Regions from separate parts of the Pseudomonas sp. C11 genome, predicted to be linked through region 1. Evidence: riboswitches for the same ligand, from Rfam matches in the RefSeq annotation. Region 1 holds a riboswitch; the other holds the start of a gene.
The links. Region 1 has a riboswitch for manganese ahead of VC352_RS18505 (TMEM165/GDT1 family protein). Riboswitches for the same ligand answer to the same signal wherever they lie in the genome.
Positions count from the first base shown of each region.

Region 2: linked by a shared signal. The riboswitch ahead of mntP (manganese efflux pump MntP) and the one ahead of VC352_RS18505 (TMEM165/GDT1 family protein) in region 1 are both predicted to bind manganese.

Region 1 is NZ_JAWIIP010000011.1:152,237-167,913, reverse strand. Features, by position in the region: gene VC352_RS18520 (methyl-accepting chemotaxis protein) at 1-880, opposite strand, end outside; gene VC352_RS18515 (M48 family metallopeptidase) at 1,082-1,903, shown strand; gene VC352_RS18510 (ketosteroid isomerase-related protein) at 1,921-2,364, opposite strand; gene VC352_RS18505 (TMEM165/GDT1 family protein) at 2,475-3,056, opposite strand; yybP-ykoY riboswitch at 3,083-3,269, opposite strand; gene VC352_RS18500 (class I SAM-dependent methyltransferase) at 3,306-4,301, opposite strand; gene VC352_RS18495 (2-hydroxyacid dehydrogenase) at 4,379-5,344, opposite strand; gene VC352_RS18490 (LysE family translocator) at 5,424-6,053, shown strand; gene VC352_RS18485 (fatty acid--CoA ligase) at 6,216-7,898, shown strand; gene VC352_RS18480 (DUF1302 domain-containing protein) at 8,116-9,969, shown strand; gene VC352_RS18475 (DUF1329 domain-containing protein) at 10,001-11,368, shown strand; gene VC352_RS18470 (LuxR C-terminal-related transcriptional regulator) at 11,518-14,259, shown strand; gene VC352_RS18465 (hypothetical protein) at 14,248-15,114, opposite strand; gene VC352_RS18460 (TetR/AcrR family transcriptional regulator) at 15,188-15,677, shown strand, end outside.
Region 2 is NZ_JAWIIP010000022.1:22,932-38,608, reverse strand. Features, by position in the region: gene VC352_RS24110 (dipeptidase) at 1-1,122, shown strand, start outside; gene rhlB (ATP-dependent RNA helicase RhlB) at 1,233-2,669, shown strand; gene VC352_RS24100 (hypothetical protein) at 2,774-3,625, opposite strand; gene mntP (manganese efflux pump MntP) at 3,628-4,197, opposite strand; yybP-ykoY riboswitch at 4,204-4,375, opposite strand; gene VC352_RS24090 (hypothetical protein) at 4,452-4,748, opposite strand; gene VC352_RS24085 (TerC family protein) at 4,812-5,801, opposite strand; gene VC352_RS24080 (DNA polymerase II) at 5,988-8,351, opposite strand; gene VC352_RS24075 (group II truncated hemoglobin) at 8,566-8,994, shown strand; gene VC352_RS24070 (FKBP-type peptidyl-prolyl cis-trans isomerase) at 8,996-9,334, shown strand; gene VC352_RS24065 (class I SAM-dependent methyltransferase) at 9,327-10,256, shown strand; gene norR (nitric oxide reductase transcriptional regulator NorR) at 10,322-11,872, opposite strand; gene hmpA (NO-inducible flavohemoprotein) at 12,065-13,246, shown strand; gene VC352_RS24050 (NnrS family protein) at 13,265-14,440, shown strand; gene rimI (ribosomal protein S18-alanine N-acetyltransferase) at 14,491-14,943, opposite strand; gene VC352_RS24040 (energy transducer TonB) at 15,085-15,677, opposite strand, start outside.

The DNA of each region.
Region 1 (15,677 bases):
GGTTGCCCTGTTCGTTGGCATCGAGCAGGACGGTGGCCGGCTCGCCGAGTTTGTCCGGAGCACGGGTGGAGGCGATCAGGCGGCCGTTGCCGGCGATCAAGGCCAGTTCGCCGGCGCCGTCGTAGAGCTGCGCGTCGGCTTGCTTGAGTAGATCCTGGATGAAATTGACGGCCAGGTCGGCACCGGCGATGCCGCGGAACTCGCCGTTGACCAGAATCGGCGAGGTGAACGAGGCGAGCATGGTCATCTTGCCGCCGACGTCATAGGGCGCCGGATCGATGACGCAGGGGCGTTTGCGCTCCTTGGCGCACAGGTAGTACTCACCGGCACGTACGCCGGTGGGCAGGAGTTCCTCGCTTTCCATCGAACCGATGGCATCGATGCCCAGGCTGCCGTCGGCATTGCGGAACCACCAGGGCAGGAAGCGCCCGGTGCCGTCATAACCGTCCCCCTTCTTGCCGGCATACAGGTCGTCACTGGCATCGAAGGCGTTGGGTTCCCAGCCGATGTAACTGCCCAGCAGTTTGGGGTTTTGTGCTGTGGTCTCGTGCACCAGGCTGGCGAGTTCCTCACGGCTGATGCTCAGTTGGGGGCTGCCATTGCTGTCGGTCATGCCGAGCATGGCGTTGAGGCGTGCGAGGTCGGCAGTGATTTGCAGCGGCACATCCAGCTCACGCTGGATCATGCTGGCCTGCCCCTGAACCAGGGTAGTCAGGCGCTGCTCGATGGCTTGTTCGAGTAGCGCGTGCGTGCGTTTTTCCACCATTGCCTGGCTACGGCTGCTGGCGAAAAGGGCGTAGAGCACCAGGGCGGCTACTACGGCCAACACGCTGGCGCCTGCGAGTAGGGCGACAGAGAACTTGATCGACTTGAACTTCATTGCAGCTCCGGACGCAGATAGGTCTCACCACTGAATCGGCTGCGGGGGAAAAATCCTGAGCCGCAACCCTTCTTTAGCACCCGCTTTCTTACATTCGCTATCGCTCAGCAAAGATGGCCCGCCGCCATTGCGCAAGTCGCCAGGTTGCTCGCCTGGTGACTGCGTCCTAGCATACGGACTCGTTTTCTCGGAGAGTCGTGGATGAACAAGTCACTTACCCTGAGTGGGCTGGCGGCAGCATTGCTGCTGGCCGGCTGCCAGGCGGTCAACACCACCAGCGGTGGCGCCGTTGGCGTGGAGCGCAAGCAGTACATGTTCAGCATGTTGTCAGCCGATCAGGTCAACCAGATGTACGCCCAGTCTTACCAGCAGACGCTTAGCGAGGCGTCGAGCAAAGGCGTTCTGGACAAGACCAGCGCCAATGCCAAGCGAGTGCAGGCTGTGGCCAATCGACTGATCCCGCAGGCGCCGCGCTTTCGGCCGGATGCGGCCAACTGGAACTGGGAGGTCAATCTGATCAAGAGCCCCGAGCTCAACGCCAACTGCGGGCCGGGCGGCAAGATCATCTTCTATTCCGGCATCATCGAGCAGCTCAAGCTGAGCGATGACGAGATCGCCGCGATCATGGGCCACGAGATGGCTCACGCATTGCGCGAGCATAGCCGCGAGGCCATGTCCAAGGCTTATGGTATCGAGATGGCCAAGCAGGGCGCGGGGGCCTTGTTGGGCTTGGGGCAGGACAGCCTGGCACTTGCCGATACCGTGGTCGAATACAGCCTGACGCTGCCCAACAGCCGGGGCAACGAGAACGAGGCTGATCTGATCGGGCTCGAACTGGCCGCGCGTGCGGGCTACGACCCGAACGCGGCGATCTCGCTGTGGAAGAAGATGGAGGCCGCCGGTGGCAATGCGCCGCCCGAGTTCATGAGCACCCACCCGTCGTCCAGCAGCCGCATTGCCTCTCTACAGGCGGCGATTCCCAAGGTGATGCCGCTCTATCAGCAGGCCAAGGCAGGTCAGTAACAGGGCAAGGCGCTGCCTCAGGGGAGCGCCTTGTCGGCAAAGGGGCGGGTTTCCAGACCCAACTGCGCGCGGAAGCTTTCCATGTCGAACATGGTGCAGATTTCCTGGATTTCGTCGCTGTGATTCAGAGTCCAGAACGCCATGGCTGAAATACTCAGTACCCGGTCGCTGGCCGGATAGCCAAAGGCCGGGCGCTCGATCGTGCCGATCATGGTGCTCCAGGTGAACACCTTGTTGCCTTCGGCAATGCATTCCTCGAGCACCACCTGAATGTCCGGCATGGCTTGGCGGACTTCCTCCACCAGATGCGCGAAGCCTGCGCTGTCGAGTGCGGCGCCGGTGAAAGAGCTTTTATAGAGGAAGTCGCTGCTGTGCAGTTGCTCGGCGAGGGCCAGTCGGCCTCGATTCCAGGACAGGTCGATATGCTGGCGCACCACCTTCTTGTGTTCTTCCAATGACATGCCTTCCTCCCGAGACGTGCGTGGCAGCACTGTGATGTGCTGCGCACTCTAAGTGCCCGGGAGGTGGCAGAAATTGGCCGAAATGACGTGCAGGTGGCGTCAGTGAATCGTCAGATGAGCCCGCTGAGTTTCAAGGCCTGATAGCCCGCATACACCGCCAGCACGGCAAACGCGCAGGCAGCGAGGCGGCGGATCAGTGCCAGCGGCAGGCGGTCGGCTGCGAAGTTGCCCGCCAGCACGACCGGCACGTTAGCCAGCAGCATACCCAGCGTGGTGCCCATGACGACCAGAACGAAATGCGGGTACTGAGCGGCCAGCATCACTGTGGCGACCTGGGTCTTGTCGCCCATTTCGGCAAGGAAGAAGGCGATCAGGGTGGTGAGGAATGGGCCGTATTTTTTCAGACCCGACTCTTCATCTTCGTCCAGTTTGTCCGGAATCAGCGTCCAGATGGCCACGGCGACGAAGCTGGCCGTGAGAATCCAGCTCAGGGTGGCGGGCGAGAAGAAGCCGGCAACCCAGTTGCCCACGGCGCCTGCTGCGAAGTGGTTGGCCAGGGTGGCGGCAACGATGCCCCAGATGATCGGCCAGGGGCGGCGGAAGCGGGCGGCCAGCAGCAAGGCGAGCAGTTGCGTCTTGTCGCCAATCTCGGCGAGGGCAACGATGAAGGTGGGGACGAACAGGGATTCCAGCATCAGGTTTCCTAAAGGGGCGGGTCGACACGGCGTATGACACGAACGACCTTCCCGCCCCGGGTGAGGTTGTGCGTGTCATAGGTCTTGTCAAACCGCGGGCCTCTCTAAGAAGGCCTTGGGTCGCATGCGCCATGCTCTGTGGAGCAAGTGTGTTGACGCATGCCGGGCGAGCAGGGCGCTCGCGGGAGACTACTCCCCTAGGACGGGCGCAATTGTGCCCAAGCGCCTGCTCAGGAGCAAGCCCATTCAGCCGCGTGCGCTGTAGATGCGGAAACCGTCGGCCTCGGCAAGGGTGTGGCAGGGGCCGAGATGACGCGCGATCAGCGGGGGATACTTGAGAAAACTATTGGCCACCAGGCGCAGCTCTCCACCTTTGAGCAGATGGCGTTTGGCCTGGGTCAGCAGGTTCTCGCTGGCCTGGTAGTCGGTGTGTACGCCTTGATGGAAAGGCGGATTGCTGACGATGGCGCTCAGCCCCTCGGGAGCCGACTCGATGCCGGTACCGGCGATGACGTTGGCCTCAAGGCCGTTGCGGGCCAGAGTCAGGCGACTGCTTTCCAGGGCGAAGGCGTCGACGTCCAGCAGGCTCAGTTCGCTGCTCGGGTAGCGTCGTTTGAGTGCGGCGCCGAGTACGCCAGCGCCGCAGCCGAAATCGAGCAGATGACCGCTTGGCAGGCCGTCCAGGTGTTCCAGCAGCAGCGCACTGCCGCGATCCAGGCGGCCATGGGCGAATACGCCGGGCAGAGTGACGATCTCCAGCGCGCCATCGCTGAGCGGCAAGGAATAGTGTTGTGCCAGTGCGTGCAGGTCGGGATGCTCAGGAACCTGCTCCACTTCTACGCCCCACAGCTGGCAGTGGCGGGCGCTATCCAGCTTGCGGGGGCGGCCGAAAGCCTCGAGTTGCTTCGCCGCACGCTCGATGCCTGCGCGTTTTTCCCCGACCAGGTACAGCGGCTTGCCAGCCAGGCGTGAGGCCAGGGCCTGTAACAGGTAGTCGCTCAGCTCGCGCGATTTCGGCAGGAACAGCACCGCCGCGCGATAGTCACCGGCCGGCATCTGCGTGTCGAAGTGGCTGCGACCGGGGAAGCGTGTCGCGAGCAGTGCCTGATCACCGGCATGCCAGTTCCAGCCCTGGGCATGTGGCAATACGCCGAGCAGATCGTCTGCCGGCAAGCCTGCCAGCAGCAGTTCGCCGTCGAACAATTCGGCCTGGCGCAGCAGTACTTCGCTTCGCGGATCCATGAGGTGTCCTGTGCATCGGTTTACGGGAAGAAGCATGCAGCAGGCGCTATCACGCCTGCTGAAAAGGGGCGCGCAGCTTACCCGACGACCCGCACTGGCGAACAGGCAAAGAAGCCCGCGGCATTGGCCACGACCTGCCCCACGATGCGTTGCCGGGCCTCTTGACTGCCCCAGGCGCTGTGCGGCGTGACGATCAGACGTGGGATGTCGTTCGCCAGCAGCGGGTTGCCATCTTTTGGCGGCTCCTGCAGCAGCACGTCTGTGGCGGCGCCGCCCAGATGACCACGGCGCAGCGCGTCGGCCAGCGCCTGCTCATCGACCAGCCCACCGCGAGCGGTGTTGATCAGGAAGGCGCGCGGTTTCATCAGCGCCAGCTCGCTGGCGCTGATCAGGTTGCGGGTCTGTTCGTTGAGCGGGCAGTGCAGGGTCAGTGCATCCACCTGTGGCAGCAGTTCGTGCAGTGGCAGGCGATCCGCGCGCGCCGGGCGACCGGGCAACTGCCCGAGCAATACACGCATACCGAAGGCTTCGGCCAGGCGGGCGACGGCACTGCCCAATTCGCCGTGGCCGAGCATGCCGAGCGTTTTGCCTTCCAGCTCGACGATGGGGTGATCGAGCAGGCAGAACTGGCTGGCCTGCTGCCAGCGCCCGGCGGCAATATCGTGTTGGTAGTCGGGCAGGCGCGTGGCCAGCGCCAGCAGCAGCATCAGGGTGTGCTGCGCCACGGACGGGGTTCCGTAGCCCTGGCAGTTGCATACGGTCACGCCATGTTCGCGAGCAGCGCTCAGGTCGATGTTGTTGGTGCCGGTGGCGGTTACCAATACCAGCTTCAGTTCCGGGCAGGCGGCGAAGGTGGTGGCGTCCAGTGGCACCTTGTTGCTGATGGCGACCTGGGCACCTTGCAGGCGTTCGGCGACCTGATCCGGACGCGTTTGCGCGTGCAGGGTCAGCTCGGCGAAGGCCTGATGCAGCGGTTGCATATCCAGGTCGCCCAGGTCGAGGGAGGCGTGGTCGAGAAAGACGGCGCGTGCGCTGTTGCTCATCAGCTGTACCTTTTCGCAGGTGGGTCGCAGGAGTAGATTGGCGAGCCTACCAGACCTTCCTTGTCGATGCGGAGCCGCCATGTACTGGAGCGAATTTCTCACCGTTGCCCTGATCCATCTGCTGGCGGTGGCCAGCCCAGGGCCGGATTTTGCCATCGTCGTACGGGAAAGCGTCGCTCACGGCCGACGTGCAGGTGTCTTCACCGCGCTGGGCGTCGGTAGCGGAATCCTGGTGCACGTGACCTATTCGTTGCTGGGTATCGGCCTGATCGTGTCGCAGTCCATCGTGCTGTTCAACGCACTGAAATGGCTGGCTGCGGCTTACCTGCTGTACGTCGGCTTCAAGGCCCTCAGGGCGCGCCCGGCCGACCCTTCAGCAGCCGAGTTGGCGCTGACCGACGAGCCCCGCAGTGCCCGCAGCGCCTTCGTCACCGGTTTCATCACCAATGGGCTGAATCCCAAGGCCACGCTGTTCTTCCTCTCCCTGTTCACCGTGGTGATCAATCCGCATACGCCTGTTGCCATTCAGGCGGGGTATGGCCTTTATCTGGCGATGGCCACCGCCATCTGGTTCTGCCTGGTGGCCTGGCTGTTCAGCCAGCAACGCGTGCGCGCCGGTTTCGCTCGGCTGGGCCACTGGTTCGACCGACTCATGGGTGTCGTACTGGTGGGTATCGGTGTGAAGCTGGCATTCACCGAGATGCGCTAGCCGCATCCGAGTCGTCGTGAAATGTCCTGAAAGCAGCAGGCGTGGCCGTTTCCTTCGTTGCGGTCACGCTACAAATCATTCTTTGGGATGATTCTGTCATCCGCTTGCCCCACTAGAGTCGCAGCATTCCCTGATTCCTTTCGTGCATAAGAAGGTGATCCCATGCTGCAGACCCGTCTCATCCCGGCGGCGGCCAACGCCCATGACTTTCCCCTGCTGATCAAGCGCCTGCTGCTTTCCGGCAGCCGCTACGAGAAGACCCGCGAGATCGTCTACCGCGACAAGCTGCGCTACAGCTATGCGACCTTCAATGAGCGGGTGGCGCGGCTGGCCAATGTGCTCAGCGATGCCGGAGTAAAAGCCGGCGATACCGTGGCCGTGATGGACTGGGACAGTCATCGCTATCTCGAGTGCATGTTCGCCATCCCCATGCTCGGCGCGGTGCTGCACACCATCAATATTCGTCTGTCGCCGGATCAGATCCTCTACACCATGAACCATGCCGAGGATCGCTTCGTGCTGGTCAACAGCGAGTTCGTGCCGCTGTATCAGGGGATCGCCGGGCAACTGACCACGGTCGAGAAAACCCTGCTGCTGACCGATGGCGAGGACAAGAGCGCCGAGCTGCCGAATCTCGTCGGTGAGTACGAGAGTCTTCTGGCCGCAGCCAGCCCCAGTTATGCCTTCGCCGATTTCGATGAAAACTCGGTGGCCACGACCTTCTACACCACCGGCACCACGGGCAACCCCAAGGGGGTGTACTTCACGCATCGGCAACTGGTGCTGCACACCCTGTCCATGGCGGCTACGGTGAGTGCGCTCGACAGCATTCGCCTGCTCGGCAATGACGATGTGTACATGCCGATCACGCCGATGTTCCACGTTCACGCCTGGGGTGTGCCTTATGTGGCGACCCTGCTTGGGGTCAAGCAGGTCTACCCGGGCCGCTACGAGCCGGACATGCTCTGCCGCCTGATCAAGGAAGAGAAGGTCAACTTCTCCCACTGCGTGCCCACCATTCTGCAGATGCTGCTCAATGCCCCTGGCGCACAGGGGCATGACTTCGGTGGCATGAAAATGATCATCGGCGGCAGTGCGTTGAATCGTTCTCTCTATGAAACCGCCAAGGCGCGCGGTATCCAGCTCACCGCTGCCTACGGCATGTCCGAGACCTGTCCGCTGATTTCCTGTGGCTACCTCAACGAGGAGTTGCGCGCCGGCAGCGAGGACGAGCGCACCACCTACCGTATCAAGGCTGGGATCCCGGTACCGCTGGTCGAGGCCGCGATCATGGATGGCGACGGCAATTTGCTGCCCGCCGATGGCGAGTCCCAGGGCGAGCTGGTGCTGCGTGCGCCCTGGCTGACCCAGGGCTATTTCCGCGAGCCGGAAAAGAGCGAAGAACTCTGGGCGCATGGCTGGTTGCATACCGGCGATGTCGCCACCCTGGACGGAATGGGGTTCATCGAGATCCGCGACCGCATCAAGGATGTGATCAAGACCGGGGGTGAATGGATTTCTTCACTGGAGCTGGAGGATCTGATCAGTCGTCATCCGGCCGTGCGTGAGGTCGCAGTGGTCGGGGTGCCCGATCCGCAGTGGGGCGAGCGTCCCTTCGCGCTGCTGGTAGCGCGTGACGGCCAAGCGTTGGATGCCAAGGGGCTCAAGGAGCACCTCAAGCCTTTCGTCGAGCAAGGTCACATCAATAAGTGGGCCATTCCCAACCAGATCGCGCTTGTTACTGAAATTCCCAAGACCAGTGTCGGTAAGCTGGACAAGAAGCGCATTCGGCTGGATATCGCCCAGTGGCAGGAGGCGGGGAGCGCCTTCCTCTCCACCTTGTGAGGGGCATTTTGACTGGGTGGCCAGCGTGACCACTCAGTCAAACAAGCGTTTGGCTTGCTAATTGCTGTTTCCCGTCCATGCTTGACTCATCGCAGGTGCTGAGACCTGCGAGCCAGAGTGTCTGAGGGCTGCAAATCACTCTTTCGAGGGATCAAGCGGGATGACCCGCTGGCTATAGTCAAAGCATCCATAACAAAAAACACATGGAGTAGCGTCGATGACAACAAAAACAACACCCTACTGGCGCCTGGCAAAACTGCCGTTGGCCGTCAGTCTCGCTTCTACCCTCGCCGCCCCGGCATTCGGCGTCACGTTCAACATCGGTGAGATCGAAGGGCAGTTCGATTCTTCTCTCTCCGTGGGTGCCAGTTGGTCGACCCAGAGTCCTGACAAGGATCTGATCGGGGTGAACAACGGTGGTCGTGGTCTGTCGCAAACTTCTGACGATGGACACGCCAACTTCAAGCGTGGCGAAACGTTCTCCAAGATCTTCAAGGGTATTCATGACCTCGAGTTGAAGTATGGCGATACCGGTGTTTTTGTTCGTGGTAAATATTGGTATGACTTCGAGCTAAAGGACGAAAGCCGGCAGTTCAAAGACATCAGTGATAGCAATCGTAAAGAAGGCGCGCAGGCCTCCGGTGCAGAACTTCTGGATGCGTTCGTTTACCACAACTACACGATTGCAGATCAGCCTGGCTCCGTCCGTCTGGGCAAACAAGTCGTAAGCTGGGGGGAGAGTACTTTTATCGGTAACTCCATTAACTCCATCAACCCGATTGACGTCTCCGCTTTCCGGCGCCCTGGTGCGGAGGTCAAAGAGGGCTTGATTCCGGTCAACATGTTTTACGTTTCGCAGAGCTTGACGGAAAACCTCTCTGCAGAGGCGTTCTACCAACTTGAGTGGGATCAGACCGTCGTTGATAACTGCGGCACTTTCTTTTCTCAGGCCGATATTGCCGCGGATGGTTGCGATGACAACCTGCGCGTGCTGAATAAACGCTCTACACTTTCCGCCCCAGCTCTAGCTGGGCTTGCTAACTTTGGGGTTGATGTGAACGAGGAGGGCGTGCGTGTTGCCCGTTCTCGTGATCGTGACGCTCGTGACAGCGGTCAGTGGGGAGGTGCTTTCCGATACTTTGCGGAAAGTATTGACACCGAGTTTGGTCTCTATTTCATGAACTACCACAGTCGGGCGCCGATTTTTAGCGCTACAGGTGCTCCTGCATCTCTTTACTCGGCTGTAGCGGCGAGCCCACTGGCTCCTCTTATCATCGCGGGTAACTCGTCCTACTTCATGGAGTACCCCGAGGATATTCGTCTCTATGGCCTGAGTTTCTCTACGACTCTGCCTACCGGTACCGCGTGGAGTGGTGAATTCAGCTATCGCCCGAATGCTCCTGTTCAAATCAACAGTACCGATATTCTCTTCTCGGGCCTCACCCCGCTGCCTGGTCGTGGTGGCGTATCGCTGCTACAGGGCGTTCCTGGCGAAGACCAGCACGGTTATCGACGTAAAGAAATCAGCCAATTCCAGACGACGTTCACCCACTTCTTCGATCAGGTCATGGGCGCGTCGCGTCTGACTCTGGTGGGTGAAGTCGGTGTTGTGCACGTGGGAGGACTGGAGAGCAGTTCCAAGCTTCGCTACGGGCGTGACCCAGTCTATGGCCCTGGGCCTTTGGCTGGAACTACTTGCCAGGCGTTGAATACCAGTACCGTCAATGGCGCAGGCGCTGGTGCGTCGAGAGACAATATTTCCAAGTATTGTGAAGACGACGGCTTCGTTACCAGTACTTCTTGGGGCTACCGCGCCCGTGCGATTTGGGAATACCCCAATGCAATTGCAGGTGTGAATCTGCGTCCCAGCGTTGCGTGGTCGCATGACGTTGACGGTTACGGCCCCAATGGCCTGTTCACCGAAGGGGCCAAGGCTGTCAGCCTCGGTCTGAACGCCGAGTACCAGAACACCTACACCGCCGACCTGTCCTACACCAGCTTCTTCGATGGCAAGTACAACACCTCCGTTGACCGTGACTTCGTTGCGCTCAGCTTCGGCGTGAACTTCTAAGTCGTCAGGAATTCGAGGAATGAGAATGCACATGAAAACAACAAAAACACTGTGGCAAAGCGGGGCCCTGGTACTGTCTCTTCTGGCGACCAGCGTCATGGCAGCGGTTGCGCCGGACGAGGCGGCCAAGCTGGGTCAGACACTGACCCCGCTGGGCGCCGAGATGGCCGGTAATGCCGATGGCTCGATCCCGGCCTGGAATGGTGGCCTGCCGGCCAATGCCGGTACCGTCGACAGCAAGGGTTTCCTGTCCGATCCGTTTGCCAACGAGCAGCCGCTGTTCACCATCACTGCGCAGAACGTCGACCAGTACAAGGACAAGCTGACTCCTGGTCAGATGGCAATGTTCAAGCGCTACCCCGACAGCTACAAGATGCCGGTCTACCCGACCCATCGTTCGGCCAGCGTGCCGGCCGCAGTGGCCGAGGCCGCCAAGAAGAACGCGGTCAACACCAAGCTGGTGGAAGGCGGTAACGGTCTGGAGAATTTCCAGACCGCCAACCCCTTCCCGATTCCGCAGAATGGTCTGGAAGCGATCTGGAACCACATCACCCGTTATCGCGGTGGTAGCGTGAGCCGTCTGGTAACCCAGGCGACGCCGCAAGCCAACGGCTCCTACTCGCTGGTGTACTTCCAGGACGAGTTCACCTTCCGTGATGCTCTGACCGACTACGACCCGAGCAAGGAGAGCAACGTGCTCTTCTACTTCAAGCAGCGTGTGACCGCGCCGTCGCGTCTGGCCGGTAACGTGCTGCTGGTGCACGAAACCCTGAACCAGGTGAAGGAGCCGCGCCTCGCGTGGCTGTACAACGCCGGTCAGCGTCGCGTGCGTCGTGCTCCGCAGGTGTCCTACGATGGTCCGGGTACTGCGGCTGACGGCCTGCGTACCTCCGACAACTTCGACATGTACAACGGTGCGCCGGATCGTTACGACTGGAAGCTCGAAGGCAAGAAGGAGATCTACATCCCTTACAACGCCTACAAGCTCGACTCGCCGAACCTGAAGTACTCCGACATCATCAAGGCCGGCCACATCAACCAGGATCTGACTCGTTACGAGCTGCACCGCGTCTGGCACGTGACCGCAACCCTGAAAGCGGGTGAGCGCCACATCTATGCCAAGCGCGACTTCTACATCGACGAGGACACCTGGCAAGCCGCGCTGATCGACCACTACGACGGCCGTGGCACCCTGTGGCGCGTGGCTGAGGCCCATGCCCAGTACTACTACGACAAGCAGGTGCCCTGGTACACCCTGGAGTCCCTGTATGACCTGCTCTCCGGCCGCTATCTGGCACTGGGCATGAAGAACGAGGAGAAGCAGTCCTACAACTTCAACTACAAGGCTTCCAGCAGCGATTACACCCCGGCGGCGCTGCGCCAGGCGGGCGTTCGCTAACGCCTGATTCGCTGAGCAACACGATAGAGCCGGCCTTGTGCCGGCTTTTTCGTTACCGACTGTAGCGGAGCCTTCAAATGGGGCGTGCAAGTCGCTAGGCTGGGGTCAGGTCGCAGGTGACTGACCATAACGCTTCCAAGAATCGGCCGATGACAGACCTTTCTCGCATGCCAGGATTGCCCTACGCCCCGGCCACGCCACTGGAGGCGCGCTTCTATCGTCCGCCTCTGCCGGCCGGGCATGTCTCTCGTCCACGCTTGTGCGAGCGCCTGGAAGATGGGCTGCAGGGGCGTCTGCTGCTGGTCTGCGCGCCGGCAGGCTTTGGCAAGAGCTCCCTGGCTATCGAGTTCTGCGAGCGTCTTCCTGCTTATTGGCACAGCCTCTGGCTCGGTCTGAACGACCGTGACAGGGATCCCGGGCGTTTTCTCGAGCGTTTGCTGTTGGGCTTGCAGCAGTTCTTCCCTGGGCTGGGCGCCGAGGCTCTGGGGCTGCTGAAAATGCGCCAGCGGCACCAGCCTTTCGCATTCGAGCAGTGGCTGGATGGTTTGCTGGACGAACTGACTTCGGTGCTGGATGAATCCCAGCCCCTGTTGCTGGTGCTGGACGACTACCACCTGGCACAGGGCGCCGTACTGGATCGGTGTCTGCAGTTTTTCCTCAATCACTTGCCACCAGGCATCCTCCTGCTGGTCACTAGCCGTCAGCGTCCGGATTGGCACCTGGCGCGTCTGCGCCTGTCGAGGCAGTTGCTGGAACTGAGCGAGCAGGATCTGCGCCTGACCAGCGATGAGTTGAGCGCCTTGCTGAGCAGTCAGGGCGCCTGTTTCGAACGCCAGCAGGTGGCCAACATCCTGCAGCGCAGCGAGGGCTGGGTGGCGGGGTTACGCTTGTGGCTGCTGGCGCGTGACGATTGTCCGAGCGCTGCGCGCGAGCCCCTGCCGCTGCACGGTGGTGAGGGGCTGATCCGCGACTATCTGCTGGAAGAGGTGATCGAGCGCCAGCCGGCGGAGGTGCAGCAGTTTCTGATGGAAACGGCCTGTCTCGAACGCTTCTGTGCAGAATTGTGCGATGCCGTGCGGGATGCCGGTGACAGTGCCGCGATCCTTCGTCATTTGCAGGCCAACCAGGTCTTTCTCGTGCCTTTGGACGAGCAAGGGCGCTGGTTTCGCTACCATCACCTGTTCTCCGACCTGCTCAATGCTCGCCAGCATGAAGCGACCGGGTATGCGCGCGGCGGCGCCCATCTGCGCGCCTGTCGCTGGTTCGCCGCCCAGGGCCTGCTCGAGGCAGCGGTCGAACAGGCGCTGCTGGCCGGGCAGACCGATGTTGCCGCCAGCCTGGTGCAGAACCTTTCCGAAGAGCAACTGCTGGCCGAGCAGAACATCGCCATGTTGCTGCGCTGGAAGACCAACCTGCCCGACAGCCTGCTCTCCAGCACGCCGCGTCTGATCATGCTCTATGGCTGGGCATTGGCGCTGGCCTGTCAGTTGGACGCTGCGCAGGAGTTGCTCGATCAGCTTGGGCGCTTTCTGCCGGCAGCCGATCCGGTGACGCAGCGCAGCCTGCTGGCCCAGTGGCAGGCGCTGGATGGCATGATTGCCCGCGGACGTGGTGATGGTGAGCGCGCCGAGCGTCAGGCCAGCGAGGCGCTGACGGGGCTGAGCAATGATCGTTACGGGCCGCTCTTCATGTGCCTGGCCAACCTGGCCAATCTGGCGGTGGTGCGCGGCGATCTGTGGCGCGCCCGTGGCCTCAATCGTGACGCCCTGGAGCTGGCGCAGCGGGTGGGCAATCCGTTGTTCGAAGCCATTGCCTATTACGAGCGTGCGCGGGTGCTGCAGGCGCGAGGCGAGGTGCACCGTGCGCTCGACGAGGTGCACCAGGGGCAGCATTGCCTGCGTGAGTTGCCGACACAGAGCAACTACTCCGTGCGCGCGCGGCTGCAGATCTATGAGGGTTACCTGCAGAGTCTTCTTTTGCAGCCGGACAGCGCCCTGGAACATTTGCAACGCGGGGTCGCTGAAGCCAGGGGCTGCCGCGATGTCGGCGTGTTGATCGGTTACTGCGTGATGGCCAGTCTGGAGGGGCGCAATGGGCGCAGTGCCGAAGCGTTCGCCCTGCTGGGTGAGGTAGAGCGGCTGATGCACGTCTGGGATGTGCCGGCGATCTATTACCTGGCGATGGTTACGCTGATCAAGTGCGAGCTGTGGTTGCGCCAGGGGCAGATCGAGCTGGCATCCGCCTGGCTGCCGCAGCTGGAGGAGACCTACGGCGCGCAGGGGCGCACTACCGCCCCCGAGTTCCATCCGCAACTGGTACTGCACATCGAGTTGCAGGTGGCTGCCCTGGAACGCCTGCAGGGTGACCTCGGCGCGGCTGAGCGGCGCCTGCGCGCGCTGGTGCAGCAGGCTCAGCCGATGGGCGTGCAGTTGGTGGGCATGATGGCGCAGGGACAACTGGCGCAGCTGCTGCACCAGACCGGCAACGCCCGTGAGGCTCGGCAGTATCTCGATGCCTGTTTGGAGGCTGCCCAAGGGGGCGCCTTGCTGCCATTCGAGGAACTGCTGCAGCACCAGCCACATTGGCTCGCTGCCCAGTTGCGTGAGCGCCCCACCAGCCCGGTACGCGATGCCTTGCTGACGCGTCTGCCGTGCGCGCAGGCGGATGAGCCATCAGTCGAACTCGCTGCGCCGGCCGAGAAGCTCAGCAGTCGAGAACTGGCTGTCCTGCAGTTGATTGCACGCGGCTGCTCGAACCAGGAGATCAGCGAGCGTCTGTTCATCTCCCTGCATACGGTCAAGACTCACGCCCGGCACATCAACAGCAAGCTGGGGGTGGAGCGACGTACCCAGGCCGTCGCGCGAGCCAAGACGCTGGGCCTACTGGCCTGATGGCGGTGGCGTCAGATCCAGCACCTTGGGTTGGGGTTTGGGTGCAACGGGCTCTGCCTGCTTGACCAGCACGTCCTGGTGGATGAGGCGCAATACCGGTAGCAACGTGGCCATGTTCTCGCGCACTTGCGGGTAGCGATGTTGCTGACTGGTCTGCTCGATGCGTGTCAGCAGTTGAGTTTGCACATCGGCGGGCAGATGCACGAACAGCTCCGGCAATTGCTGGCTCAGCTCTGCGCTGTAAAGCAGCAATTCCTCGCGGCCGAAGGCCTGGGTGAGATTCAGATAGTCCAGGGCGCTGCTGGTCAGCATCGCCGCAGCCGCCTTGGTTTCCTGCAGGCCTTGCAGGCGTATGGGTTTGCTCTGTTCGGTTTGTGACAGGGTCATCCAGAACTCGGTGGTCAGGCTGAACAGAATCGCCTGCTGGCGCAGCGAATAACTCATCAGCCCCAGTGCCTCCGCGGCATAGGGCTGCTGCTTGGCGCGAAAGTCGAAGTACAGACGCATCAGCTCCTTGAGCTGGAACAGTACTTCGCGCGCCTCGTTCTGACGCAGTTCCAGTGGTGCGTAGATGTTCAACTGGGGGCGGAAGTTGTCCGGCGAGACCATGCGCTGGTAGATCGGCCCGGTGAACTCGCCGCTGCGCCGGGGCAGGGCGTTGGCCTGGTTGCCCTCGACTTTTTGCAGGGCTTCGAGCAATTGCTGGTAGTCACTGCTGCGCCAGGGCCGGTCGAGATCCGGGATGCGCTGGCCGAGGTAGAACAGTTCGGCTGCGTGCAAGGGGCCACAGACCAGCAAAAGGATGGCCAGCGGCCAGAGCAGGCGACGTGCTAGGGTGGTCGGCACAGTGATCATCCGTAGTGGCAGTTGGCTCCAGCGTACTCAGCTCGTGGCCGCTCGTCACCCGCGCCTTGGTTGGGAGCATCGCATGGAGCAGTTGGCGGCGGTACAGGCCGTGTTCGAAGACCTCGGCGGTTACGGCGCGCTCGCCGGCCAGCGCGCGGGTGATGGGCCGCTGGTCGGGCATCTGCAGCGTACCCATATCCAACTGGCTGCGATCGCGGTGTTCGCCCGCAAGGGCCTGGAGCAGGTTACCGTCGGTGACCTGCTGGAAGCTGCTCAGGTATCGCGGCGTACCTTCTACAAATACTTCGCCAACAAGATGGAGGTGCTCGAGGGCATCTACCAGACGGCCGTACTGCTCCTGCTGGCGCGCTTTCGCGAAATGCGCCAGGTGGCCGGCAGTTCCGATGCCTGGCTGCGGGCGATGGTCGGTCGCTTCTTCGACTATCACCTGGCTGTGGGGCCGATCATCCGCATGATGCAGCAAGAGGCTCTGCGCGCCGACTCGCCTCTGGCGGCACACCGGCAGCGTGCTCACGAGGAGATGCGGCGACTGCTGATCGAGCGGCTGGAGC
Region 2 (15,677 bases), on a different contig from region 1:
TCCGCCCTGGCGTTCTTCGGCCTGCCAGAGGTGCTCGACGCGCGGATGAACAGCGTCGCCAGCCCGCCGCCCTATGCCGCCAGCGCCAGTGCACGGAAGCTGCACCAGGGCCTGTTCGTCGCCGACCTGCATGACGACGCCCTGCTCTGGGAGCGCGATCTGCTCAAACGCTACGACTATGGCCACTCCGACCTGCCACGCATGCTCGAAGGCCGCCTCGGCCTGCAGGTGTTCTCCACCGTGACCAAGACACCACGCGGCCTGAACATGGAGAGCAACGCTGCCGACAGCGACAACATCACCCTGTTGGCGATGGCCCAGCGCTGGCCACGGGAAACCTGGAGCAGCCTGCTGCAACGCGCGCTGTACCAGGCGCAGAAGCTCAAGGACGCGTCTGCTGGCAGCGACGGCCGCCTGGTACTGATCCGCACCCGCGCTGACCTGAACACCTTCATCACCGCCTGGCAGCAGGATCCCAATCGTGTCGCGGCCCTACTCGCCACCGAAGGCCTGCATCCCATCGAAGGCAAGCTGGAGAACATCGATGCGCTGTATGACGCCGGCTTTCGCATCGCCGGCCTGACCCACTTCTTCGACAACGAGGTCGGCGGCTCCGCCCACGGCCTGGAGAAAGGCGGGCTGACCCCGCTGGGGCGCAAGGTGATCGCGCGCCTGGAAGAAAAATCCATGCTGGTCGACCTGGCCCACGCCTCACGCCCGCTGATTGATGACGTACTGGCCATGGCCACGCGCCCTGTGCTGGTCTCGCACACCGGGGTAGAGGGTACCTGCGCCGGCACACGTAACCTCAGTGATCGGCACCTGCAGGCCATCGCCGCCACCGGCGGGGTGGTCGGCATCGGCTACTGGAGCACCGCCGTGTGCGACACCTCGGTCGCCGCCATCGTCAAGGCCATCCGCTACACGGTGGACAAGATCGGCGTCGAACATGTCGCCCTGGGCTCGGACTTCAACGGCACCGTGCACACGCCGTTCGATGTCACCGGCCTGGCGCAGATCACCGAGGGGCTGCAGCAAGCCGGCTTCGACGACAGCGCCATCGCCGCGATCATGGGCGGCAACGTGCAGCGCCTGCTGCTGGCCAGCCTGCCGGAAAAATGAGGCACTGACCGCACAGTACGCTTGACAGGCGCCTGCGAAGCACTTCGCCACGCCCGCGTCTTGCATTACACTGGCGGGCGTTCACTCCTTAACCAGTCGATGAGAAGCCCGTGCTCAAAGCACTCAAGAAAATGTTCGGCAAAGCCGAAGACGAGCAGCCACAACCAGCGCCGTCCCCCGTAGCAGCGCCTGCCCAGAGCAGTGGCGCAGGCGAAAAGCCTCCCCGTCAGAACAAACCGGCCCCAACCGCTGGCGACGCTCCCGCCCCCCAGCAGCCGCGTCCGCCGAAGGCCGACAAACCGCGCCGTGAGCGCCCGGCCAAACCCGTCGATACCTGGAAGCTGGAAGACTTCGCGGTCGAGCCAGCCGAAGGCAAGACGCGCTTTCACGACTTCAAGCTCGCGCCCGAGCTGATGCATGCCATCCACGATCTTGGCTTCCCCTACTGCACGCCGATCCAGGCGGGCGTACTGGGCTACACCCTCAAGGGCCAGGACGCCATCGGTCGCGCCCAGACCGGTACCGGCAAGACCGCGGCCTTCCTCATTTCGATCATCACCCAGTTGCTGCAGACCCCGGCGCCGAAAGAGCGCTACATGGGCGAACCGCGTGCGCTGATCATCGCGCCGACCCGCGAACTGGTGGTGCAGATCGCCAAGGATGCCGCCGAGCTGACCAAATACACCAAGCTCAACGTCATGAGCTTCGTCGGCGGCATGGACTTCGACAAGCAGCTCAAGCAGCTGGAATCGCGCTTCTGCGACATCCTCGTGGCCACGCCTGGCCGCCTGCTGGACTTCAACCAGCGCGGCGAAGTGCACCTGGACATGGTCGAAGTGATGGTGCTCGACGAAGCCGACCGCATGCTCGACATGGGCTTCATCCCGCAGGTACGCCAGATCATCCGCCAGACGCCGATGAAGGGCGACCGCCAGACCCTGCTGTTCTCAGCCACCTTCACCGACGATGTGATGAACCTGGCCAAGCAGTGGACGGTCAACCCGGCCATCGTCGAGATCGAGCCGGAGAACGTCGCCAGCGACACCGTCGAGCAGCACGTCTACGCCGTGGCCTCGGCCGACAAATACAAGCTGCTGTACAACCTGATCAGCCAGAACGACTGGACGCGAGTCATGGTCTTCGCCAACCGCAAGGACGAAGTGCGGCGCATCGAAGAGCGCCTGACCCGCGACGGCATCAGCGCCGTGCAGATGTCCGGCGACATTCCCCAGCACAAGCGCATCCGCGCCCTGGAAGGCTTCCGCGAAGGCAAGATCCGCGTCATGGTCGCCACAGATGTGGCCGGTCGCGGCATCCACGTCGATGCCATCAGCCACGTGATCAACTTCACCCTGCCCGAAGATCCGGACGACTACGTGCACCGCATCGGCCGTACCGGCCGCGCCGGCACCAGCGGCACCTCGATCAGCTTCGCCGGTGAGGACGACGCCTTCGCCCTGCCACCGATCGAAGCGCTGATCGGCCGCAAGATCCAGTGCGAGATGCCGCCGGACGAACTGCTCAAGCCAGTGCCACGCAAGCACTAAGGCCAGCGGATAAAAAAGGCGAAGCCAGTGGCTTCGCCTTTTTCATGGCGGCCTGATAAGCCCACACCAGCAACCGCCAGGGATGACCGCCAGCGCCTGATGCGCTAGTCCAGACTCAACTCCAGCACCCGGCCACGCCCGCCTTCCGCCACCAGATAACGTCCAGCGCCAAGCGGCAGAATCGACTGCGGCGACTTGAGGTACGACAGCATGGTGTGCCGCTGACCCTGCGCGTCGATCAGCAGCACGCGGGCGCGGTGGTTGGAGTCCTCACTGATCCACAAACCACGAGCATCGCAGAGCAGGAAGGTGGGGTGATGGAGGCCTTCCAGCACAACCGGGTCACGGCCGTCCTCGGTCAACTCACGGATGACGCCGTTGGCTTTCTCGGTGTAGAGCACGCGCCCGTCACCGCAGCGGGTAATCGACTCGCTCTCGGTCATGTGTTCGCGCACCACGCTCAGTTGTTGATCGGCCCAGCGATAACGCCACAGACGGCCATCGCCCTTGCGATCTTCGATGGCATACAGGGAATCACCGTCCTCCCACAGCCCCTGAACGTTCTCGCCCTGGAACAACACTTCGACCCGGCCGTCACGCAGCAGGCTGACGGTCTTGCCGGCCGCCTCCTGGCTGAACACCAGGCCGTTGGGCAGACTCAACAAGCCGTCAGGCTTGGACAGCCCGGCAACCAGCACCTGGCGCCGACCGTCGGGGTAGAGCTGCAGGATATTGCCCTCACCGTCGGACAGTTCCTGACTGAGCAGAAGGCTGCCCTCGGCGCCGCGCGCCATGGCGGCGGGCTTCATCACGCCATAGTAGGCCACGCGATACGACCAGCCAGCGGCCGCCTGCACCGGATAGAAATATTGCCAGGCGAAGAACAGTAAGGCGGCCACACAGAGCCCGGTCGTCAGGCCCAGACTGACCTTGAGTGCACGCACATGAGGCGACATGGTCAAAGACTCGCAAAGTGTTCATAGAGAATGCTGCTGCCCACCAGAATCAGCACGACACCGCTCAGCAGCTCGGCGCGCTTGCCAACCAGTTGCCCCAGCACACGGCCCAACAACATACCCAAAGTCACCATCAATGTGGTGGCCAAACCGATACACAGTGCAGCCACCAGGATATTCACCTCGACGAAGGCCAGGCCCACACCCACCGCCAGCGCATCGATGCTGGTGGCCACGGCCGTGACGGCCAACACCCAGAAGGAATGACGCGAGGGCTTGTCTTCAGGCGCATCGTCATCGGCGCTGAGAGCGGCATGGATCATATGCACGCCGAGCCCGACCAGCAGCACGAAGGCGATCCAGTGATCCCACTCGAGGACGAAACGGCTGGCGGCCTGACCGATCAGCCAGCCGATGATCGGCGTGATGGCCTCGATGCTGCCGAAGATCACCCCGGCACGCAGGGCTTCGGCAAAGCGCGGTTTGTGCAGACTCGAGCCCTTGCCGATGGCAGCGGCGAAGGCATCCGTCGACATGGCGAAGGACAGAAGCAGTAGCGAGAGAGGGTTCAAGGGAAACTCCAGCCGGGCCTGAGTCAACGACAAGCCACTGCGCGCCCGACCTGGCACAGGACTGTCGTTGGTCTCACCAATCCCAGCGGATGCGTTGGCCACGGCAGGTTGCCGAGAATGTTGACCAACGCGCCGACGCTAGCGCGACGGCAGGCTACTCCCCAAAGAGGCGCGCAGGATAAACTCAAGTGCGCCGAGGCGAAAGTCACGGCGCGCAGCAACCGCCAGGCAGTACCCCGCGCCGCCGACCAGGCTCAGGTTTCGACGCCCTGCTCCATCGGCTTCTCGGGCTCCACCTGCGGCGCCTCGGCGTCCTGCTCCTTGTCGTCCTTGCCCAGCGCACGGTTGGTGGACTCCTGCAGGGAGTCCACCTGGCGATTGACCTCATCGACCACTTCGCCGACCGAGCCACTGATCAGGGCCTGCGCCTCTTTCTTCGCCTCCTCGGCAAGCTTCTGCGCGGACTGCTCGGCTGCATCGCAGCCTGCCAGCGCGATCAGCGCCACACCCAGGGCAACGGGGGTCAGGGACTTTTTCCAGTAATGATTCATGTGCATGTCTCCAGTTTCAGGTTGCCCGCCTCGACCTTGATCGCCGAGGTCGGGAACGGGGCATCACGGCTTGTCCGGCTGCGGCTGGCCACGCGTCTTGTACAGCGACAACAGCACGCCACCGATCAGCAGGCCCAGGGTCACGCTCAGCGACACCACGGCCGGGATCTTGCCGATGATGCCGACCAGGAAGATCTTCGCGCCGATGAACACCAGCACCAGCGCCAGCGCGTACTTGAGGTAGGCAAAGCGGTGGATCAGCGCCGCCAGGGCGAAGTACAGGGCACGCAGGCCGAGGATGGCGAAGATGTTCGAGGTGTAGACGATGAACGGATCCTGGGTGATGGCGAAGATCGCCGGCACGCTGTCGATGGCGAACATCAGGTCGGCGCACTCGATCAGGATCAGCGCCAGGAACAGCGGCGTCACCCACAGCACGCTGCGCCCCTTGCCGTCGTCCTGACGGACGAAGAAGCGCTCGCCATGCAGGCCATTAGTCACGCGCAGGTGCTTGCGCAGGAACTTCACCAGCACGTTGTTCTGCAGATCCGGCGCATCGTCGAGCTTGGAGAACAGCATCTTCACGCCCGTGAAGAACAGGAAGGCGCCGAACAGATAGAGAATCCAGCTGAACTCATGAATCAGCGCCGCGCCCAGGCCGATCATGATCGCCCGCAGCACCAGCACGCCCATGATTCCCCAGAACAGCACCTTGTGCTGGTACTGCCTTGGGATGGCGAGGAAGCTGAAGATCATGGCCATGAGAAACACGTTGTCCATCGACAACGATTTCTCGATCAGGAAGCCCGTGACGTAATCCATGCTGGCGTCGCCGCCTTTCTGGAAGAACACCCAGACACCGAACAGCAGACCCGCACTGATGTAGCCGGCGGACAGCAACAGGCTCTCGCGCACGCCGATTTCGCGGTTATCGCGATGCAGCACGCCAAGGTCGAAGGCCAGCAGGGAGATGACGACAGCGATGAAGACCAGCCACAACCAGGTGGCCGTGCCGAGGAAGTCGGCGAAGAGAAACGGTTCTAGGGCAGTCATGAGCCCCTCCTACAGTCAGATTGAACAGACTGTGATTCCGACATCGCGGTATTAACCGCCAGAGGGGCCCGGCATCACGGGCGCAACGATACTCAGGCCGCGAACGCCGCTCAATGGGACGAAGTTTGCAAAGTATTTCGCCTGGCCCGCACCGTTGTGCCCAGCCAGAACAGCCGCCAGGGCTTTTCAGAACAACCCGAGCTGCCCGTCCACCAGCCGCTCGAAGTCGCCGCCGACGAACGGCAGGATGGCATCAGCCACCGGTTTCAGTTGGCGGCTGATGTAGTGCTCGTAGTCCACTGGTGACAGCAGACGCTCCAGCGGTTGCGGCCCGCCGGTGGTGATCAGGTAGCTGATCCAGCCGCCGCGCTGGTACTGCAAGGGCCGCCCAAGGTGCTGGTTATGCTCGTCGGCCAGGCGCGCGGCGCGCACGTGCGGCGGCACGTTGCGCTGGTAGTCGTCGAGGCGTCGGCGCAAACGCTTGCGATACACCAGCAACTCGTCCAGCTCGCCGGCCAGGGTGCGTTTCACGTAATCGCGCACGTAGTCCTCATAAGGCTGGCCGGCGAACACCAGGCGATACAGCTCCTGCTGGAAGCGCTGGGCCAGCGGCGACCAGTCGGTGCGCACCGTCTCCAGGCCCTTGAACACCATACGCTCGCTGCCGTCGGCGGTGCACACCAGGCCGGCGTAGCGCTTCTTGCTGCCCTCTTCGGTGCCGCGAATGGTGGGCATGAGAAAGCGCCGGTAATGGGTCTCGAACTGCAGCTCCAGGGCGCTGGTCAGGCCATATTCCTGCTGCAGATGCTCTCGCCACCAGGCGTTCACGCGCGCTACCAGCGCGCGACCGATACGCGTCGCCTCGTCCTCGTCGTGGGCGCGGCCGAGCCAGACGAAGGTAGAGTCGGTGTCGCCGTAGATCACCGCATGGCCCTCGGCTTCGATCAGCTCACGGGTGCGCTTCATGATCTGGTGCCCGCGCAGGGTGATCGACGAGGCCAGACGCGGGTCGAAGAAGCGGCAGCCGCTGGAGCCGAGTACGCCGTAGAAGGCGTTCATGATGATTTTCAGCGCCTGCGACAAGGCCGCATTGCCCTCGCGCTTGGCCGCCTCACGCCCCTGCCAGACGCGCTCGACGATGGCCGGCAGGCAATGCCGGGTACGCGAGAAACGTGCGCCACGAAAGCCCTCCACCGAGTGTTCGTCATCCGGCTGATGCAGGCCTTCGACCAGCCCCAGCGGATCGATCAGAAAGCTCCGGATGATCGACGGATACAGGCTCTTGTAGTCCAGCACCAGCACCGAGTCGTAGAGGCCGGGGCGCGAATCCATGACGAAGCCGCCGGGACTGTTCTCGCCACGAATGTCGCCAAGGTTCGGCGCGACGTAGCCCAGGCGGTGCATCGGCGGCAGGTACAGGTGAGTGAAGGCCGCCACCGAGCCGCCGCTGCGGTCGGCGGCCAGGCCAGTGACGCTGGAGCGCTCCAGCAGGAAGGCGAGCAGATCGGTGTGGGCGAAGATGCGCGTGACCAGCTCGCAGTCCTTGAGGTTGTAACGAGCCAGCGCCGGCTTGTCCTCGTCGAACATGCGCTGGATTTCGTCCATGCGCGCATAGGGCGTGTCGATCGCCTTGCCCTCGCCGAGCAGGGTCTGCGCCACCGATTCGAGACTGAACGAAGGGAAGCTCCAGGTGGCCGAGCGCAACGCCTCGATGCCGTCGATGATCAGCCGCCCGGCCGCCTCGGCAAAGTAGTGCTGGCTGCTGTTGTGCTGGCGCCAGCCCATCACGTCGCCGCCACGCCCCAGCAGCAGCGGCACCTTGAGTTGCTCGGCGTGATCGCGCAGCACGCGCAGGTCGAACTGCACCAGGTTCCAGCCGATGATGGCGTCCGGATCATGCCGCTGCAGCCAGTCATTCAGCCGTTCGAGCAGCAACTGGCGGCTGTCGCAGTATTCCAGGTCGAAGTCGACGATGCTGGCGTCGCCATTGGCCGGGCCGAGCATATACACCTGGCGCTGGCCGCAGCCTTCCAGGGCGATGGAATACAGCTCGCCGCGCGCGCTGGTCTCGATATCCAGCGACACCAGGCGCAGCGTTGGGCGGTAGTCAGGCGCGGGTTTGAGCGACTTGCACAGCAGGCTGCCGTCCGGCTGCTCGATACCGTCGAAGAGCACGCTGGCGGTGATAAAGCGCTCCATCAGGTAGCGATCCGGCGGACGGATATCAGCCTCGTACACATCCACGCCGACCTGACGCAGCTTCTTCTCCAGTTGCAGCAACTGGCGGTACTGACGGCAGTACAGGCCCAGCACCGGGCGGCGCTTGAAGTCGCGCAAGGCCAGCTCACGCAGCTCGATGCCTTTCTCATTACGCAACAATGGCTCGGCCCAGGCGCGCTGCTCGGCGGGAATGAAGGCGACCATCTCCTGGCACGGCAGGCGCACCTGGCACGGGCCGGCATCGGTGGCCAGCCAGAAGGCCACCTCGGTGCCCTCCGGCGTGTCGCGCCAATGGCGGCTGAGCACGAAGCCTTGCTGGGGTTGCGTCATCGGGAATGGGCTACGGATTCAAACTCGGTGCTTACGGGCTACTTGTGGGAGGGGCTTTCGGCTCTGGCATCCTGCTTCGCTCTAACTCCTGCATCCATGCAGTCGTAGCCGCGACCGTCGCCGCTAAAGCGCCTCCCACAGGAGCATATGCTTCAAACTGGCCGGCCATTCTACGCCAGCGGTTACAATGGCGCCTTTTCCGCGGAACAACGCGATGAGCGACACACCTCCCTACGGCACCGGCGATGCGTCCTACCAGGCTGCCGGTGGCATCGAAGGCCTGCGCCGTCTGGTCGACGACTTCTACCGACTAATGGACGAACACCCCGAAGCCGCCGCCCTGCGCGCCCTGCACCCAACCGACCTGAGCGCCTCGCGCGACAAGCTGGCGTGCTTCTTGAGCGGCTGGCTGGGCGGGCCGCGTCTGTTCGCCGAGAAATACGGCAGCATCAGCATTCCGGCCTTCCATGCGCAGTGGCCAATCGACCAGACGCTGGCCGAAAGCTGGCTGAGCTGCATGGCCGGTGCCATCGCTCTACAGAACTATGAGCCGGCGTTCGCCGACTACCTGCTGGTACAACTGCGCGTACCCGCCGAACGCTCCGTGCAGGCCAGCCAAAACCGTCATCGCAAGGAACCCTGACATGACTGACCAACTGATCATCGAAGACCTGCAACCAGGCGACGGCAAGGCCGTGGTCAAGGGTGCCCTGATCACCACCCAATACCGTGGCTGGCTGGCCGACGGCAGCGAGTTCGACTCGTCCTGGTCGCGTGGCAAGCCGTTCCAGTGCGTGATCGGCACCGGCCGGGTGATCAAGGGTTGGGATCAGGGCCTGATGGGCATGCAGGTCGGCGGCAAGCGCAAGCTGCTGGTGCCGGCGCACCTGGGTTATGGCGAGCGCAGCGTCGGCTCGATTCCGCCCAACTCCGACCTGACCTTCGAGATCGAGCTGCTGGAAGTGCTGACCCGCGATGACTGACAGCACCCTCACCACCCTGCGCGAGCACCTGCTGCTGGCGCTGGACAACCACCCCGGCAGCGAGACCCGCCGCCTGTTCCATGGACGTGGCCGCTGCTGGCCGGGACTGGAGCAGATCACCGTCGACTGGCTGTCTGGCATCGTGCTGGTGATGCTGTTTCGCGAGCCATCGCCGGCGCTAAGACCGCTGCTTGTGGAACTGCTGGCAACGCCGCAATGGCAAGCCAGCGGTGCGCGCGGCCTGCTATTGCAGCACCGTTATGTACAGGGCAGCGAGAGCGAATGGCTGGCCGGCGAGCCGCAGGCGCAATGGCCGATCATCGAGGACGGCCTGCATTATCTGCTCGACCTGGGCAGCAAGCAAAACAGCGGCCTTTTCCTCGATATGCGCCTGGGCCGCCAGTGGGTGCGTGAGCAGGCTGCCGGCAAACGCGTGCTCAACCTGTTCGCCTACACCTGCGGCTTTTCCGTGGCGGCCCTCGCCGGCGGTGCCGAGCAGGTGGTCAACCTGGACATGGCACGCGCCGCACTGTCGCGCGGGCGTGACAACCATCGACTGAACGGGCACGACCTCTCCCGAGTGGAGTTTCTCGGCCATGAGCTGTTCAAGTCCTGGGGCAAGGTGCGCAAAAGCGGCCCGTATGACCTGATCATCATCGACCCGCCAAGCTTCCAGAAAGGCAGCTTCGCCCTCACTCAGGACTACGCCAAGATTCTCCGGCGCTTGCCTGAGCTGCTGACCGAGCACGGCACCGTGCTGGCCTGCGTCAACGACCCGGATATCGGCCCGGACTTTCTCATCGACGGCATGGCCGCCGAAGCGCCGCAATTGCGCTTCGTCGAGCGTCTGGACAATCCGCCGGAGTTCCCCGATGTCTCGCCCGAGAGCGGCCTGAAAGCGCTGGTGTTCCAACAGGGATAAACCTGTGGGAGGGGCTTTAGCCGCGACATGAACAGATCGCGGCTAAAGCCCCTCCTACAATCCGGCTAGCGAACGCCCAGCCGCCTGGCCAAACGGCTCAGGTTGGCGCGATCCACGCCCAGTTCCCGCGCCGCGTCGGCCCATTTGCCCTGATGCCGCGCCAGGCACTGTTCGATCAACTGACGCTGAAAGGCATCCACCGCCGGGCGCAGTTCCACACCCGCTGGCACCGGCTCGCCGGGCGCCAACAAGGCCTCGACGGCGGCGCTCGTCTCGCTGACGGGCAAGTCCAGATCCTGCACATCCAGGCTGAGAATGCGCGGCCGCTCGCTATGGCGCGCCAGCGCCTTGATCGCCGCGCGGCCGATCAGGTGCTCCAGCTCGCGCACGTTGCCCGGCCAGTCGTGGCCCAGCAGCGCCTTCTGCGCCTCGGCACTCAGGCGCAGGCTGCGCAGCCCGAGCCGGGCACGGTTTTCTTCGAGGAAATAGCCGGCTAGCAGCAACACATCGCGACCACGTTCGCGCAGCGGCGGCACCGGCAGCGGGTAGACGCTCAAGCGGTGATAGAGATCGGCGCGAAAACGGCCGGCCCGCACTTCGGCCGCCAGGTCGCGGTTGGTGGCAGCGATCACCCGCACATCGACGCGATGCTCGCGATCCGAACCGACCCGCTGCAACTGCCCACTCTGCAGCACGCGCAACAGCTTGGCCTGAATCGCCAACGGCAGCTCACCTACTTCATCGAGGAACAGGCTGCCGCCGTCGGCCAGCTCGAACTTGCCGCTGCGCTCGCTCATCGCCCCGGAAAAGGCGCCGCGCACATGGCCGAACAGCTCGCTCTCCACTAACGCATCGGGCAATGCCGCGCAGTTGATGCTCACCAGCGGCCGCTGCGCGCGCGGCGAGGCGGCGTGGATGGCTTCGGCCACCAGTTCCTTGCCGACGCCGGTTTCGCCGGTAATCAGCACGGTCAGCGGGCTGTCGCCGACCAGACGAATCTCGTCCTGCAGCTTGCGTAGCGCCGCGCTCTGCCCCACCAGCTCGCGCGGTCGCTGGCGCGCCTGCTTGTACAGCTCGGTGAGCTGACGCTCGGCCTCGACCCGCTGCGCCAGGCCGCTGATGCGCTCGCTGACCTTGACCGTCGCCGCGGCCAGGCTGGCGAAGGCTGCCAGGCCGTCCAGGTCGACCTGACCAAAGCGGGCCGGGTCGAGCGAATCCAGGGTCAGCAGGCCCCAGAGCTGCTCGTCCAGGTACAGCGGACAACCGAGGCAATCATGCACCTCCAGATGGCCCGGCAGCCCCTCGACCAGGCCGTCGTATGGGTCGGGCAAACCGCAGTCGGCGGCGAAACGTATCGGCCCGGCATGCTCCAACAGCGCGGCCAGGCGCGGCTGCTCACTGACCCGGAAACGCCGCCCCAGTGTGTCCGGGCTCAACCCCTCGACCGCCAGCGGCACCAGCACCTCGCCATCGAGCCGTAGCAGCGCCACCGCATCGCAAGGAAAGAGCTGGCGTAGTGCAGCGAGCAGGCGACGATAACGCTCGCCATCGCTCAGCTCGCGAGACAGATCGGCGACCAGGGGAATCAGGGTTTCCAGCAGCGGATTAGCGGTCATTTCGACTACTCAAAGTCTTTATGACTCACACTTAAGGCGAGTCATAAACACAACAATAAAAGCAAGCCATTGATATTTAATGACTATTTATATGGCACGCTTACTGATAGGCATCTCGCGCTAACGCTAGCACGCCCCACCTGGCCAGACGAGCCACACCGGCGTCTTTATTTGCCTTGCGGAGATACCTTCATGCTCACCCCAGCTCAACGTGACCTGATCAAAGCCACCGTACCCCTGCTGGAAAGCGGCGGCGAAGCGCTGACCACACACTTCTACCGGATGATGCTCAGCGAATACCCCGAGGTACGCCCGCTGTTCAACCAGGCGCACCAAGCCAGCGGTGACCAGCCGCGCGCACTGGCTAACGGCGTGCTGATGTACGCCCGGCATATCGACCGCCTCGAAGCCCTCGGACCGCTGGTAGCGCAGATCGTCAACAAGCACGTGTCGCTGCAGATTCTCCCCGAGCACTACCCCATCGTTGGCGGCTGCCTGCTGCGCGCGATCCGCGAGGTACTGGGTGCCGAAATCGCCACCGATGCGGTGATCGATGCCTGGGCCGCGGCCTATCAGCAACTGGCCGACATTCTGATCGGCGCAGAAGAGGGCCAGTACGCGCAAAATGCCGCAGCCCCCGGCGGCTGGCGTGGCGCACGGGCCTTCCGCGTGGCGCGCAAGGTGGCCGAGAGCGCCGAGATCGTTTCCTTCTACCTGCAGCCCGTCGATGGCGGCCCGCTGCTCGACCATCAGCCCGGTCAGTACATCGGCATGCGTTTGCTGCTGGACGGCGAGGAGGTGCGCCGTAACTACTCGCTGTCGGCCCTGGCCAATGGCCGCGAGTACCGCATCAGCGTCAAACGCGAACCGGGCGGCCGCGTGTCCAACCATCTGCACGACGTGGTTCAGGTTGGCGATGTGCTGGAGCTGTTCCCGCCAGCGGGCGAGTTCACCCTGAACGCGTCGGACAAACCGCTGGCCCTGATCAGCGCCGGCGTCGGCATCACCCCGGCCCTGGCCATGCTCGATGCTGCGCGACACAGCTGCCGGCCGATCCATTTCATCCACTGCGCACGCAATGCCGAGGTGCATGCCTTCCGCGACTGGGTCGATGCCCAGGCCGCCGAGCATGCGCAGATTCGCCATTACGTGTGCTACAGCGAGCCGCGCGCGGGCGATGTAGCCGACGCCGAGGGTTTGCTCAGCCGCGAACTGCTGGAGCAGTGGCTGCCGGCCGAGCGCGATCTGGACGCCTACTTCCTCGGCCCGAAACCCTTCATGGCGCAGGTCAAGCGCCACCTGCAGGCGCTCGGCGTACCGGACGAGCAAAGCCGCTACGAATTCTTCGGCCCGGCCTCGGCGCTGGATAGCTGAACGAGAGGATATGCCCTTATGCAATTGCTCGATCGCCAGCAGGCACTGAGCACCCCACCGCTCTGGCGCCTGGGCTTTCGTCCGTTCTTTCTCGCGGGCGCGTTGTTCGCCCTGCTCGCCGTCGCCCTGTGGGCGGCGGTGCTGCATGGCTTGACGTACCCGACGGTGCCCGGCGGCGCTCTCGCCTGGCATCGCCACGAGATGCCGTTCGGCTTTGGCCTGGCGATCATCAGCGGCTTTCTGCTGACTGCCGTACAGAACTGGACGGGGCGCCCCGGCCTCAGCGGATGGCCTTTGCTCACGCTGTTCGGGCTGTGGCTGGCGGCACGCCTGGCCTGGTTCGCCCCCGTACCGCTGGCGGTGCTGATCGTGCTGCAACAGGCCTTCATCGGCCTGTTCATCACACAGATGGCGCGCCAGCTGATCGCTGCCCGACAACGCAACAACTACCCGATCCTGCTGGTACTGAGCCTGCTCGCGCTGTGCCAGGCACTCACGCTCGCCGGTCTGGCAATGGGCGACGACAGCTTGCAACGCCAAGGAGCGCTGGCCGCACTTTGGCTGATTGCGGTCATGCTGAGCCTGATCAGTGGCCGGGTGATCCCCTTCTTCACCCAGCGCGGCCTGGGCCGGGTCGAGGCCTTTGCCGCTCATCCCTGGCTGGATCGTCTGCTGCTGGGCTGCGGCGTGCTGGTCGCCGCACTGTTCGCCAGCGGGCATAACCTGCAGGCAACGCCCTGGCTGGCTGCGCCCTTCATCCTGTTGAGCGTGCTGCATGGACTGCGCCTGTGGCGCTGGCATATACGCGGCATCTGGGGCGTGCCGCTGCTGTGGTCGCTGCACCTGGGCTACGCCTGGCTACTGGTCGCCAGCCTCGGCATGGCCGCCTGGCACCTGGGCTGGTTGGCATACCCCAGCCTGGCCAGCCATGCGCTGGCGGTGGGGGCGATGGGCGGGCTGATCCTGGCGATGATGGCGCGGGTCAGCCTCGGTCACACCGGCCGCTCGCTGCAGCCACCGTACAGCATGGCCTGGGCCTTCGGCCTGCTCAATCTCGGCGCGCTGATTCGGGTCTCGGCAGGTAGCGGCTGGCTATGGCTGGCAGCGCTCTGCTGGGGCGCCGCCTTCGCCCTGTTCGCCTGGCATTACGCACCGATACTGTGTCGTGCGCGGGTGGATGGGCATCCGGGGTGAAACGCCTGGTGTGAGCAAACATCCGGGCTACGTTTTTAAACGCAATGACATCAATCGACCAGCGTGCAGGCCATCACCAGTGCGTCTTCGCGGCCGCCAACAGCCGGGTAGTAATCGCGACGCCGACCGACTTCATTGAAGCCAAAGCGCTCGTACAGGCGGTAGGCGCTCTGGTTGCTGGCACGCACTTCGAGGAAGCACTCGCGCCCGCCCAACGCGTGCGCCTCCTGCATCAGGTGTTCGAGCAGGCGCAGGCCGAGGCCACGCCCCTGGCTTTCCGGCTTGACGGTGATATTGAGCAGGTGCGCTTCGTCGAGGATCAGGTTGATCACGCCATGGCCGACCTGCTGATTGCCTTCGAACATCAGCCAGCAGTTATAGGACTTGAGGCTGTCCGTGAAGATGCCGCGCGTCCAGGGGTGGCTGAAGGCGGCATATTCGATCTTCAGCACGGCATCAAGATCCGCCTCAGTCATCGGGCGGAAGGAAATCGCATCGCTCATTGGAACACTCAAAAAATATCTACGATCTTGCGAGCTAGAGACATGCAAGGCGAAAGCAAGTGAGAAAGCGGAGTGTACTTTTGTACATGAGCATTTCGAACTTGTTTTCAACGCAGCAGGGCCGACGCGCAGCTGATCGTTTCACGGAGCCAGCCAGCGCTGACGCGTGCGCCGCATCGCCTGCCACAGTTCACGCTTGCGCGTCGGCTCTTCCATCAGCAGCTCCAGGCCCGGCACGGCCCAGCAGGCGCCGAGGCCTTCGACCTGCAGCTCGCGGTTGTAGCTGTGCTCGTCACCCTCGCCGGCGAAGCGAATGGCCGGCAAGCCGACCAGCCACAGGCAGGCGCTGGGCTGCTCTTCAAGGCGCGCAGCAACGAAGCTCTGCACGAATTCCAGCGCCGCCTCCGGGCCCTGATCCATCTGGCCTCGCACCAGCAGCGGCCAGCGCACTGGCTCGCCGAGCAGTTGCGGGCTGTCCGGCAAGCCGGCGGCGCGCAGCAAGTCCTTGAGCAGGATGTAGGCCGGGTCGCGACTCTGAAACGGCTCGCCGGTTGGCAGCTCGACCAGCAGAGCGCAATCGCCGGCACGCAGCAATTGCAGGGAGAAGCGTGGCGGGGGCGCACTGATGCGGGCCGATTTTTCCTCGACCGCTTCAGGCTCTGGCGCTGGCGTTTCGGCAGCCGGCTGGCGCGCCTGGACGCCCGGGCGCGGGATCTCGATCCTCGGCCGCTCGA